4 regions of the Shewanella sp. ENK2 genome follow, and region 3 is predicted to be linked to each of the others. Evidence: predicted binding sites of a transcription regulator. Region 3 holds the regulator's gene; each other region holds the start of a gene.

The links. Region 3 encodes LexA, which represses DNA repair genes until DNA is damaged. Its sites were predicted from a motif close to TACTGTATNNNNATACAGTA; they were not measured.
Region 1: the regulator LexA is predicted to act here: its motif matches at 1,355-1,374, upstream of recA (recombinase RecA).
Region 2: the regulator LexA is predicted to act here: its motif matches at 2,688-2,707, upstream of dinB (DNA polymerase IV).
Region 4: the regulator LexA is predicted to act here: its motif matches at 958-977, upstream of ACGEDC_RS19205 (LexA family protein).

Annotation. Positions count from the first base shown of each region.
Region 1 covers NZ_CP171406.1:626,702-631,834, reverse strand. The annotation lists gene mutS (DNA mismatch repair protein MutS) at 1-1,039, opposite strand, end outside; gene recA (recombinase RecA) at 1,460-2,518, shown strand; gene alaS (alanine--tRNA ligase) at 2,847-5,133, shown strand, end outside.
Region 2 covers NZ_CP171406.1:744,104-749,236, forward strand. The annotation lists gene ACGEDC_RS03395 (aminoacyl-histidine dipeptidase) at 1-1,449, shown strand, start outside; gene dinB (DNA polymerase IV) at 1,543-2,622, opposite strand; gene bfr (bacterioferritin) at 2,936-3,403, opposite strand; gene bfr (bacterioferritin) at 3,416-3,886, opposite strand; gene nqrM ((Na+)-NQR maturation NqrM) at 4,276-4,497, opposite strand; gene ACGEDC_RS03420 (FAD:protein FMN transferase) at 4,556-5,133, opposite strand, start outside.
Region 3 covers NZ_CP171406.1:2,121,542-2,126,674, reverse strand. The annotation lists gene mtr (tryptophan permease) at 1-509, opposite strand, end outside; gene plsB (glycerol-3-phosphate 1-O-acyltransferase PlsB) at 521-2,941, opposite strand; gene lexA (transcriptional repressor LexA) at 3,351-3,968, shown strand; gene ACGEDC_RS09435 (cell division inhibitor SulA) at 3,965-4,471, shown strand; gene coxB (cytochrome c oxidase subunit II) at 4,911-5,133, shown strand, end outside.
Region 4 covers NZ_CP171406.1:4,396,553-4,401,685, reverse strand. The annotation lists gene ACGEDC_RS19210 (Y-family DNA polymerase) at 1-525, opposite strand, end outside; gene ACGEDC_RS19205 (LexA family protein) at 529-936, opposite strand; gene ACGEDC_RS19200 (hypothetical protein) at 1,369-1,788, shown strand; gene ACGEDC_RS19195 (glutaredoxin family protein) at 1,914-2,234, opposite strand; gene ACGEDC_RS19190 (TonB-dependent copper receptor) at 2,587-4,581, shown strand; gene ACGEDC_RS19185 (enoyl-CoA hydratase/isomerase family protein) at 4,665-5,133, opposite strand, start outside.

The sequences.
Region 1 (5,133 bases), 1.5 Mb from region 3:
TTAATTGCTGGTGTAAATCTGCATATAACCCCGTATCAATTAACTCAGCAACTGCTTGTTGCCTTTGGCTAATATGCTGTTGGTCACGCAGCGGTTGGTGGATCCATCGCTGCAACATACGACTTCCCATCGGCGTCGCTGTCTTATCGAGTACCCAAGCTAAGGTATTATCACGTGAACCAGATAAATTAATAGTAAGCTCTAAGTTTCGGCGGGTGGCAGCATCAAGAATGATAGTATCAGCCTGATTAAACATGGTGATGCTATTAATATGAGGCAAAGCTGTTTTTTGTGTGTCTTTGACATATTGCATTAAGCAGCCAGCTGCTTGAAGCGAAAGCCTAGCATTTGTAATACCAAATCCATGAAGATCTTTGGTACCAAATTGCTCTAGAAGTAATTGAATGCTGGTATCGTAATCAAACTCCCATTCAGGTCTTCGACGTATGCCTTTGCGATTTTCAATTAATTGGCGGTCAAGTAAATCTTCACTGTAGAGCAATTCTGCAGGACTGGTACGTTGCAGTTCAGCTTCCAGTGTTTCTTCATTTTCAAGTTCAACAATAACAAATCGACCAGACGAAACATCTAAAGTCGCGTAGCCAAATCCACTCTTACCCTGATATACCGCAGCAAGTAAGTTATCCTGCTTTTCTTGTAGTAAGGCCTCGTCGGTTAAGGTACCTGGGGTAACAATTCTTACAACTTTACGCTCAACTGGTCCTTTACTTGTAGCAGGGTCACCGACTTGTTCACAAATAGCGACAGATTGACCAATTTGAACCAATTTTGCGAGGTAACCTTCAACGGCGTGGTAGGGAAGCCCTGCCATGGGAATCGCGTTACCACCACTTTTTCCACGTGCAGTTAATGAGATACCTAACAGTTCAGATGCCAGCTTAGCGTCTTCATAAAATAATTCATAAAAGTCTCCCATACGATAAAACAACAGCATTTCAGGATGCTGTGCTTTCAGCGTTAAATACTGGCGCATCATGGGAGTGTGCTTTTCTAAATTTGGGTCTTCATTTACGGTCATTAAGTGATTGCTCTTACTTTATTTTGAATTAGGCTAAGTCTGGGTCAATATAGGCGGTCATCTTAACAACAATTGATTTGATACCCAATAGAATCGCAACGATGCTATGCCGTCTTGCCCTTGTTTACTGATTTTTTGAACAATACTTATTGTTGTAAACTCAAGTATTTACCCAACCTAGAAGTACTGTATACAGTGGTTTTGTTTGTCTGCTATTTATCGTTATTAATATATTATTGTTATTAACTGTATGATTTTTAATGTGTAAATAATAGTAAGGTAAAAAAAGGAAAAAAATTATACAGTAACTATTGATACTGTATGATTATACAGTATACTGAGCTCATATTACGAAACAGACAAATTTATTCGTTACCAAGTTCGTTATTCGAACTGAGTCACCTTAAAGGGATAAAGAGAATGAAAGCAGATCCAAATAAAGAGAAAGCGCTGAATGCTGTATTAGGTCAAATTGAAAAGCAATTTGGTAAAGGTTCAATCATGAAGTTGGGCGCTGATCGCACAATGGATGTTGAAACCATTTCTACAGGTTCGCTTTCGTTGGATGTTGCCTTAGGTGCTGGTGGTTTACCAATGGGACGTATCGTTGAAATTTACGGTCCAGAATCATCGGGTAAAACAACGTTAACACTTGAAGTTATTGCTGCAGCACAACGTGAAGGCAAAACGTGTGCGTTTATTGATGCTGAGCATGCTCTAGACCCTATCTATGCAAAAAATCTAGGTGTCGATATTGATAACCTATTATGTTCACAACCTGATACTGGTGAGCAAGCGCTTGAAATCTGTGATGCGCTAACACGTTCAGGTGCTGTTGATGTAATTATTGTCGATTCTGTTGCAGCATTAACACCAAAAGCTGAAATTGAAGGTGAAATTGGTGATTCTCATATGGGCCTTGCCGCACGTATGATGAGCCAAGCAATGCGTAAGCTTGCAGGTAACTTAAAACAGTCAAATACGCTACTTATTTTCATTAACCAAATTCGTATGAAAATTGGTGTTATGTTTGGTAACCCTGAAACCACAACGGGTGGTAATGCACTTAAATTCTACGCTTCTGTACGTTTAGATATTCGTCGTACAGGTGCTATTAAAGACGGCGATGCTGTCGTAGGTAACGAGACTCGAGTAAAGGTCGTTAAAAATAAAATTGCAGCGCCATTTAGACAAGCTGAATTCCAAATTCTTTACGGTAAAGGTATTAACCGTACTGGTGAGCTCGTTGATTTAGGTGTAGCACACAAGCTGGTTGAGAAAGCTGGTGCTTGGTACAGCTACCAAGGCAACAAGATTGGTCAAGGCCGCGCAAATGCGGGGAAATACCTAGTTGAAAACCCTGCAGTAGCAGAAGAAATTGAAGCAAATTTACGTCAAATGCTATTAAGCACTGAAAAAGAAGCGGCACCAGCTGAGTCGGATGAAAACATCGATTTAGAAACAGGTGAAGTGTTCTAATCACGTTTTAACAGTAATGAAAATAACTATCGCGGTCGACATGAGTCGGCCGCGATTTTTTTGTAAGTGCTCTATTAACTGTCATATGTGATCGAACGCCGCGCGTAAGGAAATGACTTCATTAAAGACGTCATTTAGCTCGTATTACGGCACAGATTATTAAAAACCAATTAACCGATTGCAGTAATCGCCCCTCATAGCAAGAAAATCGCTAATCTAAATACGCTTGGATCTCGCACCTTCAGTTTGTTTAAGTATATAATGTTGCCAATTTAAAGCTGATATTCAGCTTCATGATAAATAGAATTTATCCATTTAGGGCGATTTCATGTTTCAGACCACCACAGAATTAAGAAGCGCATTTTTAGCGTATTTTGGTAACAACGGACACCAAGTTGTCGACAGTAGCTCGTTAGTACCACATAACGATCCAACGTTATTATTTACAAATGCGGGTATGAACCAATTTAAAGAAGCTTTTCTAGGATTGGAAAATCGTGGTTATTCACGTGCAACGACATCGCAACGTTGTGTTCGTGCTGGTGGTAAGCATAATGACTTAGATAATGTAGGTTACACCGCCCGTCACCATACTTTCTTTGAAATGTTAGGTAATTTTAGTTTTGGTGATTACTTTAAAGAAGAAGCCATTTCATATGCGTGGAACTTCTTAACCCAAACACTGAAATTACCAACAGAAAAACTTTGTGTCACTATTTACGATACTGATGACGAAGCCTTTGAAATCTGGAATAAGAAAATCGGTGTTGCTGCTGAAAATATTATTCGTATTGGTGATAACAAAGGCGCTCCTTATGCCTCTGACAACTTCTGGCAAATGGGTGATACAGGTCCTTGTGGTCCATGTTCAGAGATCTTTTATGATCATGGCGAGCACATTTGGGGCGGCCGCCCTGGTACACCAGAAGAAGATGGCGATCGCTTCATTGAAATCTGGAATATCGTTTTCATGCAGTACAACCGTCAAGCTGACGGTGAAATGAAACCGCTACCAAAACCTTCAGTAGATACCGGTATGGGAATTGAGCGTATTGCAGCTATCATGCAAGGCGTTCACTCAAACTACGAAATTGATATTTTCCAAGCGTTAATCAAAGAAGCGGCGGAAATTATTGGGGTTGAAGATCTAGAAAATAAATCACTGCGCGTAATTGCTGACCATATTCGTTCTTGTTCATTCTTAATTGCTGATGGTGTGATGCCGTCGAATGAAGGCCGTGGTTATGTATTGCGTCGTATCATTCGTCGTGCAGTGCGTCACGGTAATAAATTAGGTGCAACCGATACGTTCTTCTTTAAATTACTGCCTACCCTAATTGAAGTCATGGGCGATGCGGGTAAAAGTTTGGTTGAAGCTAAAGCGATTATTGAAAAATCGTTAAAAGCTGAAGAAGAACAATTTGCCAGAACACTAGAGCGTGGCTTAGGTATTTTAGATGCAGCGTTAAACGAGTTAGATACTAACGTTTTAGATGGTGAAACAGCCTTTAAACTTTACGATACCTATGGTTTCCCAGTGGATCTAACAGCTGACGTCTGTCGTGAACGTGATATTACCGTTGATGAAGCCGGTTTCGAAGCTGCGATGGCTGAGCAAAGAAGCCGTGCACAAGCTGCTGGTAATTTTGGTACTGATTATAATACTGGTCTTAAAATCGAAGGTGAAACTGAGTTTTGTGGTTACACCGAATTAAACGGTGAAGGCAGTGTTTCTGCAATTTATGTTGGTGGTGAATCAGTCGAGACGTTAGCAGCAGGTCAAGAAGCGGTAATCGTATTAGATAACACGCCTTTTTATGCTGAGTCAGGTGGTCAGGTAGGTGATAAAGGCTTACTTTCAATTGGCGAAAATGTTTTTGAAGTTGCTGATACGCAAATCTTTGGTCAAGCATTTGGTCACGAAGGTAAGTTAACGGCAGGTACATTGACTGTAGGCCAAAAAGTCACTGCAGAAGTGGATAAGAAATTACGCCACCGTACACAGTTAAATCACTCGGTGACTCATTTATTACATGCCGCCCTTCGTAATGTTTTAGGTACTCACGTAAATCAAAAGGGATCTTTAGTTAACCCTGAGCGTTTACGTTTTGACTTTGCGCACTTTGAAGCCGTAACTGCTGCAGAGCTCAAGCAAGTAGAAGATATGGTTAATACCCAAATCCGTCGTAACCATCAGCTAAAAACTGCTGTGATGGGTATTGATGAGGCAAAAGAGCAGGGCGCTATGGCCTTGTTTGGCGAAAAGTACGACAGTGAAGTACGCGTTGTGACTATGGGTGATTTCTCGATTGAACTCTGTGGTGGTACACATGTTGGCCGTACAGGTGATATTGGTTTATTCAAAATCACTTCTGAAGGCGGTATTGCGGCGGGTATTCGTCGTATTGAAGCGGTGACTGGCGCTGCGGCAATGGAGTATGTTGCTGAACAGCAAGCACAACTTGATAAAGCGGCTTCATTGTTAAAGTCTGACTCAGCTTCAGTTGTTGCTAAGCTTAAAGCGCAACTTGATAAAGTGAAGCAACTAGAAAAAGAAATGTCGCAGCTAAAAGATAAGTTAGCTGCTGCAGCTAGTGCAGATATTGCTGGTGAAG
Region 2 (5,133 bases), 1.4 Mb from region 3:
AATCAATTATACCCTCAGCCACTATGGCAATGGTTCGAACAAATTTGTTCTATCCCGCATCCATCAAAGTTTGAACATGCTTTAAGTGCACACATTCAACAGTGGGCAAAATCAAAAAATCTTAGCGTTATTGAAGATAAGGTCGGTAACCTTATCATCAAAAAACCAGCCTACCCAGGCATGGAAAATAGAAAAGTCGTAGTACTTCAAGCCCATATTGATATGGTGCCGCAAAAGAATGCAGACAAAGTTCATGATTTTGAAAAAGACCCTATTGAAGCCTATGTCGATGGTGAATGGGTAAAAGCTAACGGCACCACATTGGGCTCAGATAATGGTATCGGTATGGCATCAGCTCTTGCAGTGTTAGGTGCTGATGACATTAAACACGGCCCATTAGAAGTCTTGTTAACTATTGATGAAGAAGCTGGCATGACCGGCGCTTTTGGACTCGAAGCAGGCATGCTTGATGCTGATATTTTAATTAATACCGATTCTGAACAGGAAGGCGAAATTTATATGGGTTGCGCTGGCGGTGTCGATGCGCAAATAAGCGTGCCGATGTCGTGGCAAGCCCCTGAGCAAACCAATGCCAGCTTCAAATTAACCTTGTCGGGACTTAAAGGTGGTCACTCTGGTGTGAACATTCATTTAGGTCGTGGTAATGCGAATAAATTATTAGCACGATTCCTATTCGTTTATGCGGACGATTTAGCACTTGAATTAGTCAACTTTACTGGTGGTTCATTACGTAATGCGATTCCTCGTGAAGCGAATATCAGCTTTATGTTACCTAGCGAAAACCAAATAAAACTTGAACAAGCGATTACTGAGTTCCAAGCCTTAGTACGTGCAGAGCTATCGATTGCCGATCCTGACATGTTACTGACACTTGAATCAATCGAGACACCAGAAAAGGTCATCGGCGAAGAAGCGCAGAATACCTTAATTGACTTACTTCATGCTTGCCCGAATGGCGTTATGCGTATGAGTGATGAAGTTGAAGGCGTAACAGAAACATCACTGAATGTCGGTGTTATCAACACTGAAAATGAGTCTGTAGAAGTCCTATGCCTTATCCGCTCGTTAATAAACTCCGGTCGTGAAGAAATCGAAACTCAGTTAACAGCATTAGCTAACTTATCAGGCGCAAGTATCGAACTTTCAGGCGCATACCCTGGCTGGAAACCTGATAATAACTCACCTGTAATGGCGATAGTTCGTGACACTTATAACGACATTTATAAAAAAGACCCTACGATCATGGTGATCCACGCAGGTCTTGAATGTGGTCTGTTTAAAGAACCTTACCCGACTATGGATATGGTATCTATTGGTCCTACAATTCGCTTCCCGCATAGTCCTGATGAAATGGTTAATATCACAACCGTTGGACAATACTGGGAGTTACTGCTTGCAGTACTTGAACGTATTCCAGCAAAAGACTAACTCGTAAAAACGTCAAAAAGGCTGCCATTCTCATTGAGAAGGGCAGCCTTTTTCATTTAAGCGAAGCGAGTAGTCAGTAAAATACGCATCAGCTTAAAAGTTTAAATCAAGTTGTTCAGTGTTCGACTGTTTATCTTTGGTATCAATTTCAATATCAGCTAATCCGACCGACACGCCGACTAGACGAATCCCCCTGCCATTTGCTCGCGCTAGAGCTTGGCTTAATAAATCATGAAAGAGGTTCAATGATATTTCATCACTACGGTGTTCAATCGTGGTCTGTTTAAAATCATTAAACTTGAGCTTAACCACTTGCTTATGAATTTGCCTATCCTTTGCACTGCGGTGAACTCGAGCAATGAGTTCTTGAATTAACTGCGGCATAACATTATTGCACTGATCAAGCGTAAAAATATCTTGTGCCAGTGTGGTTTCAACTCCGACCGATTTCCTGACTCGATTGGGGCTGATTGTCCGATTGTCGATACCTTGCGCACGTTCAATCAGAACTCGACCAAATTTACCAAATGCTGCAATCAGTTTATCACTTGGGTAATGTTGCACGTCTTCACAAGTTGTTAGACCAAGGGCGGCTAGCTTTGCCGAGGTCACTTTACCCACGCCAGGAATTTTATTCAGCGTTAATGGCTTTACGAAGGCGTTAATATCTTCAGGAGGGATAACATACTGCCCATTGGGCTTATTTAAATCTGAAGCAATTTTGGCAAGAAACTTAATGGGCGCAACACCTGCTGATGCTGTTAACCCGGTTTCATCGAGTATTTCTTGACGAATCGCCTTAGCAATTAAAGTGGCACTGCCCTTGTGGGCATGACAGTCCGTGACATCTAGATAGGCTTCATCTAAAGATAAAGGTTCAACTAAATCGGTATAGCGATGAAAGATAGCTCTAATTTGTACGGAAATTGATTTATAGACATCCATTCGACCTGGCACTAAAGTGAGATCTGGGCATAATTTTAACGCCTGATAACTCGACATAGCAGAGCGCACACCAAACTGGCGAGCTTCATAATTACACGTGCTGATCACGCCCCTGCGATCGCTTCTGCCACCCACAGCTATGGGTTTGCCACGCAATTCTGGAAAGTCTCTCATCTCCACCGCTGCAAAATAACAATCCATGTCGATATGAATAATTTTACGGACCATTTTCAAGCAAGCTCTTTCTAGCTCATTAACTGATTAATTAATTTATCATAGCAGGTGGATAAAATCACTGTATAAATAAACAGTACCGTGTAATAACACTAGTAACACTGATATTTGAATCAAATCTGCTTATCAATGAACCGAAATTAGCTAATTTCAACAAGCGTTTGCGATTTAACATGGTGATTTAGTTACGGAGGAGTCTGTTACACATTTTTTATCTAAGCCCTTTTATAGTGACCTTTTCACCAAGTAACTTGGTACAAAAACAAAAAAGCCCAACATTGTTGGGCTTGTTAATACCAGTGACTTTTTACATTTTCGTCTGTAAATAGTTCTGTAATCCAACACGATCAATCAGTCGAATTTGTTTTTCTAACCAGTACATATGATCTGATTCAGTATCATCTAATAATACTTCTAAGATTTCACGAGTTTGGAAATCTTCTTTTTCTTCACAAAGTGCAATGACTTCACGTAAATGATCAGCAACGGCATACTCGTAGTTCAAATCATTTTTCAGCATCTCTTCAACATCTTTACCGATGTTGAGTGCTTCACGACTCGCAACGTCTGGAGTACCTTCTAAGAATAAAATACGTTGTACTAACTTGGCAGCATGCGCTTTTTCATCGTCTGATTCATGAAGAATACGAGTGTATAACTCATCAAATCCCCAATCTTCATACATATGAGCATGAACAAAATATTGATCCATCGCCGACAATTCACCGGTTAATAGTGCGTTTAGCGCTGCAATAACTTCTGGATGACCTTTCATGTTAAATTCCTATTAATCTTTAATTTGTGATTGAAGGTAATTTTGAATACCTGTTTGATTGATGAGTTCTTTTTGAGACTCAATCCAATCAAGATGTTCTTCTTCATCTTCGAGTAAATCTTCAAGTAGATCACGACTCACATAGTCACGCTCTGCTTCACACAACTTGATGGTTTCTTTCAGTACGACAAGCTGCTCGGTTAACGCTTGCTCGTCACAATCAAGCATCTCTTCACAATGCTCACCAATACGTAACTTATCGAGTTGCTGTAAATTGGGTAATCCTTCCAGAAATAACACGCGCTCAATTAGCTTGTCGGCATGCTTCATATCTTGAATCGATTTCTTGTATTCTTTTTCATTCAGGTTTTCTAAACCCCAATGTTTGAACATGCGTGCATGTAGGAAATACTGGTTAATGGCAGTTAACTCACACGTCAGCACTTTATTCAGCTGACTAATTACTTTAGGGTGGCCTTTCATAATTCTGTCCTTTAATTCAAGATTGATCTGGATCAATTTCCAACAGGATAGTACATACGTTCATTAATTACAAATACCCTTTAAAATCATGCACTTGGTTAGTGATAATCATTATCATTACAACTTAGGTTATTAACTAGTTTCACTTCAGTTTAAATACCGTTAACTTCAACGGAATCACGGTTATAGGTTAAAAATACTAAAACGCTACATGCGCTTGATCACAGAATAATCGTAAAATGTTACCTAAAAAGATTTTTGTAAATTTTGTATCGAATGAGATGACAAACTATTTCAGACATAAAAAAGCCCAATGAGATAAACCTCATTGGGCTATTTAATTAACCTAGATCCGCTAAGTCGCTTTGAGTATCGCGATGAGATACAGGTTAAATAATACGGTTCTGATTTAGCTTAGCTTCACGCTCAGATTCCGCCATTCGACGTTTTCTTTTATCGCACGGATCATCGCAGTCACAAGCTTTTTCGATGCCAAGAACACCAAGACCACCGCAACTACCTTCTACAGCTTTACGCTTAATAATGTAGCCAACAGACATTAATAGGAAAAATAATAACAACACGACAAAGGCCGCTATAAAGGTACTCATCATAATTTCTCACTTATACTTCTTTATCATTGTATTGCCAATAAAGCTTAATCGCCACTTACTGAATATAAGGCCCGTAAGCTTCACTATAAAAGACTTCGTAATGGTCGTCATCTTTCTCAATCAACATAACTGGTAAGTTCTGCTCATGAGCAAGTGCCAACGATGCTTCGGTACCCAGTACCATCATTGCCGTAGCATACGCATCAGCAGTCATACTACTAGGATGTAATACTGTGACTGAAGCTAACTTGTGTTTAATTGGGTAACCCGTTCTAGGGTCGATGAGGTGCGAGAATCGCTCACCCTCTTCTTCATAATAAATACGGTAATCACCTGATGTCGCTAAAGCCATATTGCCAGGTTCTACGACCTGCTGGATGACGCCACCCTCAGTCGTTGGCTTTTCAACTGCAATACGCCAAGGTGAGCCATCATCCTTCACACCTTTAACACTGATCTCACCACCAATTTCAACTAAGTAACCCGCTACCTTATACTTGTTAAGTAAGTTAGCTATTTTATCTACGCCATAACCCTTAGCAAGTGAAGACAAATCCACATACAAGTCGGGGTTAGTTTTAGTAATCTTTAGCCCATTAATGGTAAAGCCATGAATATCAGCCTTTGCTTTAA
Region 3 (5,133 bases):
TTACCGACGGCTAAAAAGAAAGTAATGATCATCCCGCCAAGCATTACTGTCGTAATACGGTCGACCACTTTAGTGCTAATCATCACAATCGCAGCAAGCACAAGGGCAAAAACTAAGCCTGCAATACTTTGTGGTAAATGAATGCCCATACCTGACAAGGTGTGGTTCACAATAGAGCCACCACCACTGATATAAGCGTAAGTTAGAATATATAATACGAAGGTAATGGAAAGCCCATTAACTATCCGCCAGAATTGGCCTAATGTCACTTTGGTTAACGTGTCGAAACTGTCGCCAGGTTTAAAATGCAAGTTGGTTTCAAGTAGCATTAAGCCTGACACCAACATACAAAACCAAATACCGATTAGCATGGCAATGGAATAGCCAAACCACATACCAGCACTGACAACAGGAAGGGAAAACATACCGGCACCGACTGTGGTACCGGCAATAATCATAGCACCGCCTAATAATGATTTATTGTGCGGTTGTGATTGTGTTGAACTCATAAAGTTAGTGGTTACCCATGTTCCATAGTGACGCTATCTACTATGGTTTTACGAACAGATAAACGCAACATACCATTGGCATGGTCGCGAATTCGGATGACAGCAAACTGATTGTCATTACCCGACAAGTGCCCTAATTCTTTTAATTTTACACTCAAATTATTGTAGAGTTTTTTATCATAAAACTCTGGCGCAGTAATTCCGTGTAAAGCACCTAAACGCTGAGCTAATAAGTGGCTCGCGCTTTCTAGATCTGAACGTTCAATATCCGGTTTATAAGCCAATAAATTAAAGATAATCGCGTAACGTTGTAATGTCTCACTGACAGTTTCAGACAATAACATTAACTGGGTAATATTACTTTGATTGAGTTCAAACTCGTCTGTACCCGAAATAAGCTGTTGCTCAACAAATAAGTTTAATACGCTATCAATGTAAGCGGGTAAGTCTTCAATCCCCATAAACAACTCAGCCTTGAGTAGCGGATAGAAGTCATTAACGATTTCATGAATTTTTTGACGATTAAACTCTTCGTATTGCACCAAGCAACTCGCAATTAACGAAGGAACTGCCATTAAATGGATGATGTTATTACGGTAGTAGCTCATCGCAATTGCTGAAGACTCTTCAATCGCAATAATTTCACCAATTTGATCAGTGTGCGAAGTAAACTTTTTCAGTGATAGACATTGATCAACTAATTCACTAGCACTGCCTTGAGCTACTGAGGTGTAATCAGTGTAAGGCACTTCTTTCATCAATTTAAGATATAAATCTAGCTGACGTTCCAGCTCTGTGCGCTCTAATGCATTTTGTTCAGCGGCTAATAACACCATACTGGTTAACGTAACAGAGCTCGCAGCTGCTGCACTGTTAATGTTTGTCATCACTTTATTGGCTAATTGATTAACCCCAGGCGTTAACCATGTTGGTTTTTGCTCAGGATCTTTAGCCACTTCTTCACGCCAATCTGGCGACTGCTGATTTAAGAACTGCTGTACGTTAATTGGCTCACCAAAGTTAACGTAACCTTGTCCAAAGTTACCCAACTTACGCAATGCACCAAACACTTGCCATACAGATTCTTTTTGCTTTTTCTTACCACTTAATTCTTTATGATAAGTCGACACTTCCATGACATGATCGTAGCCAAGATACACTGGCACTAAGGTCACAGGACGCTCGATACCACGCAATACGCTGTTTACCGTCATCGCTAGCATGCCTGTTTTAGGAGCAAGTAGACGACCAGTACGTGAACGACCACCCTCAGTGAAATACTCAACTGAATAGCCTTTAGCAAATAGTTGATCTAAATACTCTCTGAATACTGCGGTATAAAGCTTATTACCGTTAAAACTACGACGGATAAAGAAGGCACCACCACGGCGGAACATTGGACCTGCTGGCCAAAAGTTAAGATTAATCCCTGCCGCAATATGCGGTGGAACCATGCCTTGATAATAAAGAATATATGACAGTAACAAGTAATCCATATGGCTTCGATGACACGGCACATAAACGATTTCATGACCATCATGATGCAGTTTACGAACTTGCTCCGCACTCTTGATGCTAATACCACTGTATAACTTGTTCCAAAGCCAAGTTAAGAAACGCTCAGCAATACGAATCAGGTTATCCGAATAGTCTGCTGCGATTTCATCAAGGTACTCAATGGCTTTTTCACGTGCCTTTTCTTCGGGTATTTTTTTGTTAACGGCTTCTTCTTGAATGGCACGCTTGATGGATTCTGACTTTAACAGCGAATTGAACATCGCTTGACGATTAGGAAGCTGAGGCCCTGTCATCACTTTACGTTGACGGCGAAAATGCACACGAGCCACACGGATAAGCTTATGCGCAATACTGACATCTGTACCGTGTTCATCAGCCATATAACGCAGCGACATGGCATTAGAAAATTGAATGAAGTTATGGCGACCTAAAAATAGAATCATTAACCATTTACGTAACCATGTTGGGTTTTCACGCTCAAAAACCGCAGCGGTCATGGTGTCGTCTTCTTTACCAGGGATACGACCCCAATATAGGCTTACAGGAACAAGCTGGATGTCGAGCTCTTTGTTCTTTTGGTGTAATTCGAGCAACTTAGTAAAGTTTGCTACAAATTTATCGCTACTATGGCGCTTACCAAACAAGGGTTTACGCCCTTCCACACACACAATTCTAGGGGTATTGAAACCATCAACATCTAACCGTTCATACGGACTTGGCAAGTTATATTTAGCTGTCATTTCATGTAAGGCAGCAATATCACTCAGCGACTCCGTTTTCATCACATAGACCACTGGCTTGTCAGGATCTAAGTTAAGGTCAGCGAACGGATCTTCAGGCACAACAACACTGTGTACCATTAATTTCTGAATCCAACGTAATGATTTAGCAATGATAGAATCTGGTTTTAGCATGGGTCTTCGCATTATCAACAACGATTTATTGCGCATAGGATACCAGAATATCATTCAGTTACACTAACCTCGGTAAATCTAGTTAACATTTAAGTAGCAAGTTTTGTTGGTTCTAACATCAAGTATCAATCACTTAGTAAGTAGCAAAACATTTAGGTACAGTACTGTATAAATAGACGGTATCCAGTACTTTTTGGCTTATTGCCTTAAGTCATAAATAATAAAACACACTAATTTACCGACGACCCACAAAAACAATAAACCACTGATTTAATAACCTTTAAATAACTAAAAACTTCGATAAAAATTCATATCTATTGCTTTATCAGCAAAAAATGTTGGTTAATACTTGCGCGACCAAAGATACTGTATATAATGACAGTCACTGTATAAAAAGACAGGAATCAACATGAGACCTTTAACGCCACGACAAGCTGAAATTCTAGAATTAATTAAATGCAATATTGCCGAGACAGGAATGCCACCAACTCGTGCAGAAATTGCCACTAGATTAGGCTTTAAAAGTGCTAATGCTGCAGAAGAACATTTAAAAGCACTCGCTAAAAAAGGTTGCATTGAAATTATTCCAGGTACCTCTCGCGGTATCCGTATGGTCCAAGAAGAAGAGGAAGTCGAAGAAGGCTTACCACTGATTGGTCAGGTTGCGGCTGGTGAACCAATTTTGGCGTTAGAACATGTTGAACAATACTTTCAAGTTGATCCTGAAATGTTTAAACCCAATGCTAATTTCTTACTACGTGTTCGTGGCGACAGTATGAAGGATATTGGCATTATTGAAGGCGACTTATTAGCGGTTCACAAAATGCAGCAAGCTAAAAATGGTCAAGTCGTTGTTGCCCGTGTTGATGATGATGTCACTGTGAAGCGTTTTGAAAAGAAAGGCAACGTTGTTTATCTGCATGCAGAAAACGAGCAGTACTCGCCGATAAAAGTCGATTTAACATGCCAAAGCCTTACGATTGAAGGGCTCGCTGTTGGCGTTATCCGTAATGGAGGTTGGTTATGAACACATTAATAGGTAATGCACCACGTCACCCAGGTTTATGGATGGACATGGCATCAGCAGCTGCGCCAGTAAAGCAAGGTATCGAAACCAAACAAACAGCTAACCAAGGGTTAACTGAATTAACTCAGCTATGCGGCCAGTTAGCCGTATTAAGTCAACAAGGGCGATGGATTGTACTGATTAATCCGCCTCACATTGGTTACAAACAAATTCTAGCGAACGCCAATGTCAGAATGGACCGTGTATTACTGGTTCACACTAAAGATGAAGTCGAAACACTGTGGGCAATGGAAAAAGCACTCACAAGTGGTACATCCAGCGCAGTCATTACATGGACAACCCCATTAGATGCTCGTGATAATCGTCGCATTCAATTAGTCGCTAAAAGCGCCTTAGCGCAAGGTGTCATTATTGAAGATGTAAATACTCACTTACGTGATGACCAATTAAACGCCAGTAATCCTGTGACTGCAACCCAATTGAATTTATCTGCATTTCACTAAAGTCTATTTGCTAAAAAAGCCCTTCATTTCGGTGACGGGCTTTTTTTGCGCCTTTTTTCAGCAAATTAGATGATAAAGTGATCTTGATCAATATTTAATCTCCAAGTAATGTAGTTAACAAGGGAGTAACATTTATTGACCTCTCTTAGTGGTAAAAATGAACATAAGTGATAAAACGCTGTAAAGATTGTGCTGGTACCATGCGGTATAGAAAGCCTTGAATAAAAAGCGTCAATTTAAGAATTGAAAAGTTCAGTATTAGGTACAAGTGTGGCCACCAAAACCCAATAGAATAATCGAGTATTAATACTCACTGCCACCGTGTGCTTTGAAGTGATCAAACTTTTTCGGGAATAGAAAAGTTTGCATAGAGCAGAGTATTACTGTGTGACTTTTCCTTGTTGTTATTGCAAATCGCAATTGGCAGAGGAGTAGTCTTGTGAAGCGATTGTTGTATGGATTAATGGTGCTGTTTTTTGCAGTGCCGCTTGCAGCGGCTGATATGCCGCTTAACATGACCCAAGGGGTAACAGAGATCAGTGGTAAGGTTTACGACCTCCATATGATCATTCTTTATATCTGTTGTGCTATTGGTGTTGTGGTATTTGGAATCATGATTTACTCCATGATTTATCATAGAAAATCAAAGGGTGCAGTACCTG
Region 4 (5,133 bases), 2.3 Mb from region 3:
AATAGCGCGGCGTTCTTCATCGGACTCGATGCAGCAAACACCGTCATACCCAGCAAGCTTTTTGGCTGCGTGGTTGGCCACTTTAGCGAGTGTTAAGGTTTCGCCAATGCCAACACAAACCGCTAAACGCGTTTCTTTCCATACTGCTCTGCGAATAAGAGAGGCGTGATGGCTTAAACATGGAATTGCTGGGTAACTACGCTTAAAAGAGAGAAAAGATTCATCAATACTGTATATGTGCTGTTCGGGGGCGAAGCGACCAATGACATCCATCATGTTATGAGACAAAGAGGCATAAAGCTCATAATTAGAAGAAAGTGCAATAACCCCTAGTTTTTCACATTGATGTTTAACTTCAAAGTAAGGGCCAAATTTACCAATGCCTAATGCTTTAGCTTGACGGTTGGCCGCGACAATACAGCCGTCATTATTGGATAGGACAACAATAGGGCGTCCACGCCATTCAGGCCTAAACACTTGCTCTGCGCTGCAATAAAAAGAGTTGGCATCGACTAAGGCATACATGGGTTAACGACCCGACAATATTGGGCTTTGACGGTGACAACGTATTGAACGGATCACTACACCTTCAACAGTAAAGCTGTCATGTTCTTGAATCAGTACACTATGGTGATTGTCATTCGCTGATAATAATAATCGCCGCTGAGTATCAATTAATTTGCAGACGAAGCAGCCATTATAATTCGCCACAATAACATCGTGATTTTCCACATTAACATGGCGATCGACTATCAAAATGTCTTTATCAAAAATCCCTATCTTTTCCATTGAGTCGCCGCTGGCTTGACCGATAAATGTTGCGCTTGGGTGTTCAATCAATAGCTCATCTAAACTGAGTGGTAGCTGTCGATATTCAGCAGCAGGGGACTCAAAACCTGTAATGCCAGCACTGGCAAAAATAGGGATCACATTCATAAATCTCACATCACAAAAAATAACTGTATATTTATACAGTATTATAGTGCTCCCCGTACAATTGGCAATAATTTATCTAGTTTTGGCGGCTTTTTGAACGAAGTGTGCGTTTTGTGAACGGATTTTAGCTAGGAGCGACAGAGGTCATATTGATAAGTGAGTAATAGGTATAGCGACTTGATAAATAAACAGGTCAAGTTGTAGAAAATACTGCCAGCTTGAGAAGTTAACTTTCTGTTCAGCTTAGGTTTAGCAAAATTCATTACTATAACAGTCAGATAATGATTATTTACTGTCGCTTAATAATATGAAATATGTGCCTTCTAGTTGTTCTTTGTCTCAATGAGGCGCGAAATGGTAACTAATGAGTCAGTGAGATGGATAAGATAGTGTCAATTAACCGGGCACATAATTGATTAAATCGGAGTGAGTATGAAAAAATTAAAAACGATTACTGCATTTATTGCATTCAGTTTATTTTCAGTGGCTGCTAATGCCAGTTTTTCAACTCAGCAATCTGTGGTCATTCAAATAGACCAATCTATTGCCAACATCGATAGCGCTGTAAGCTGCTCAATAATTTACTCGCATACGCCGTTAGCGTCAGAAGCAGACTTTTATAAAGGCATGGTTTACGAGAACTATTCTAACCTAGTTGAGCAATTAGTATTAACAGGTCAGACAGAACAACAAGCAAGGCAAATTGCGATGGAAAAGGTTGTGAGCCAAGCTACGCATATGGAAACCTTAATAAAAGAGCAAAAAGCCGATGGCAACAAGGCGCAATTCACTCAGTTATTAAAAACCACAGCAGTGCAAAACCAGTGTGTTCACTATGCTAGTAATAACTAGTTAACGGTTTATTATCAATATCGGTAGTAATAACCGTACGAATAAAAATATACCCGGTCACCACAATTGGTGACCGGGTATATTTTTTAGCAATGCCCTTATTTAACAAGGTGCTAAGTAAATCGTTAATGCAGTGAAGAGACTATTTTATCCTGATTAAAGCCCCTGATAAGCGTGCCATTAACTTGCAATAAAGGGATCCCTTGGCCGTTTAATGCTTGATAACGTTCATTAGCACCGAAAGATTTCTCAATATCAAACTCTTGATAAGCAATGCCATTATCGTCAAAAAAGATACGTGCCTTTTGGCAGTACTTGCACCAAGCTGTTGCATACATAATAACTTCATTACTGGCGGCATAGGTGGCACGGATAGGCTCGACCGGTGATTGATTCCAGTGTTGGTAAGCGGCGTAAAGGACTAACAACACAAATAGCTTTTTCAATGAATACCTTCCATGGGCTCAATGGGCTTAAAAAATAATCGTAATTATATAAATATCGGGATGAAAATTAAACCGCTATTTCAACATGACTAAATAAGCGATTACGAATGAATAAAGTGGGGATAAGACAGTATTTATCTAGTGAATGTAAGCAATTAAATCATGCCAGATTCATATCTCTTTTAAGGATATTTTTTGCGGCAACAATATCAAATAAAAGCACTTTAAAATCAGTAGTGTGATTCGCATCAAATTAGCCTGTGACAGATTGTCGCACTGTCTACGCTTCTGATTGAGCAAAGCGAATTAATCTGCGAAAAAGTTCATAGATAAATAATAAATGGACGTTGTAATGAAATTTAATACTTCAATTTTAGCTGCGCTGATTGCGGCATCTTTAACGCCAAACTTGGCAATAGCAGATCATACTACAAAGACCTGTGATGGTGAGCAATGCGATGATTATATCGTTGTCACGGGTGAATTAATGAAAGAGCCATCTAAGGTTACTACCGATCCAAAAAAACCTCGCTTACCTTTACCTGCATACGATGGCGCAGGTTTCTTGAAAACGATACCAGGCTTTAGCATTAGTCGTAAGGGCGGCGCTGGTGGCGACCCTTCTTTGCGAGGAATGGGTGGTTCACGGGTCAGTATTGTTGATGATGGCCAACATGTTTACGGTACCTGCGGTGGCCGTATGGATCCTCCAACCGCATATATTTATCCTGAAGCCTATGACGCCATTACTGTCATTAAAGGACCGCAAACGGTTAAATATGGTCCAGTGGGCTCAGCCGGAACCGTTTTATTTGAAAAAGAGCGCCATAGCTTTGTAGAAAAAGACATGGAAGGCCGATTGAGTATGACAGGCGGCAGCTTTGGCCGAGAAGACTATTTGGTTGAAATGAAAGCTGGCACTGAGACGCATTATATTGACTTTGATATGAATAAATCCAAAAGCGATCACTATGAAGATGGCGATGGAAACACAATACAATCAAGTTATGATCGCAGTAATGTCAATGTGGCGCTTGGATGGACACCAGATGAAGATACCGTTGTTGAATTGGCCTATGGCAGTTCAAGTGGTGAAGCTGAATATGGAGACAGAGCAAATAAAGCACGCCAAATTGACAATGAAAACCTAACACTTTTAGCGAAACGAGACGTTAACTTATCATGGTTAAACAACGTCGAATTTCAATTTTATTCCAATGAAAACGATCACATCATGGATCAATTTGATCAAGGAGTAAATGCTGGTACCAATGTGCGCCGTGAGACTACAGGAGGGCATCTTTGGTTGGATCTAGCGTTGAGTGATAAGTGGGAAACCCAAATCGGTATCGATTATATGGACAGTGCACATGAAGGCAGAAGCATAGACAAGGAGTTGGATAACGGCCTTGATGATCTATTGGCTAAGCCTTTTAACAAAAACATGAGCTATGAGAATATCGGCGTGTTTGTTGAAGCCAATTACCATATCAGTTATGCGACAAGCCAAGGGAAAATTTTAACAGGGTTAAGATTGGATCAATGGGATACCGAGTTACACGTGGGACAAAAAGGTCAGCGAGAGGATGATCTTGTCAGTGGTTTTATTCGTTACGAGCACATGTCTGGTCACAGTCAGTACTATGCAGGTGTTGGTCGTGCTGAGCGCATTCCTGATTACTGGGAGTTTATGAAAGCTGATGAAAGCAATATGGCCATTAAGGCATTTGATTTAGAACCTGAAAAAACAACCCAGCTTGATGTCGGTTGGATATATCAAAATGATTATGAAATCTCGACGGCATTTTATTATGGCAAGGTCGACGATTATATTTTAATTGATTCAAATGGGGCTAAAACATCTGCCTACAATGTTGATGCGACCATTTGGGGTGGTGAACTTGGTGTAATGTACCCCTTTAATGAACAATGGTCTGCACAAACGACGGTTAGCTACAGCCATGGCGACAATGACACCGCCGATACACCTCTTGGACAAATCTCGCCATTAGAAGGGCGTATATCAGTTAACTATGAATCGAATAATTGGACTGCTGGACTATTTTGGCGTCTTGTTGCAGCGCAAGATAGAGTTGCAGTAGGACAAGGCAATATATCGGGCCAAGATTTGGGGGAAAGTAGTGGCTTTGGCACCTTGTCGGTAAATGGAGCGTGGAAGCATGATGACCTATTAGTCAGCTTTGGTGTTGAGAACCTGTTTGATCTAACCTACGCAGAACATATTAGTCGCTCAGGTGCAGGCAATGATATTCCCGGCAGTGAACCATTGTTTCAAGTTAATGAACCAGGTCGGACAGCTTGGGTTAAAGTGGATTACATTTTTTAAACGAAAGTCGCCTTAACCAAAGATAAAAAAGGTTCAGCATAAGCTGAACCTTTTTGTTACTACATCTATTATTGAGTCATTGTTTAGTCATTCACTTCTTGGACATTGATAACAAGTTGCTCCCAGTTACGTTGGTTATCAATGTCAAACTGTGCGCCTTGTTCATCAGCCCAAGTAAATCGTGTAATTGCAGAAGTTTTACTGGTTGCTTGATATAACCAATAAGCTTCGGCCTTGAGTGCGTCTTCAATCGGTTTATCAATAGACTCATACACAGTTTGCTTACATGCATTGATAGACTCAGCAGGAAACTGTGCAATACGTCTTGCAAGATTTTCTACGTATTCACCTATCTCATCTGGCTCAAGCGCTTTATTGATAGTGCCGTATGCTTCTGCTTCATCTGCAGTAAAATCACGTGCGCTAAGAATGATTTCAAGGGCTCTGCCAAGTCCTGCTTGTCTTGCCATTCGAGAAGCGCCACCACCACAGGGCAAAATACCCATGCCAACTTCCATTTGCATAAACTTGTATTTGCCGCGGGCAGCAAAA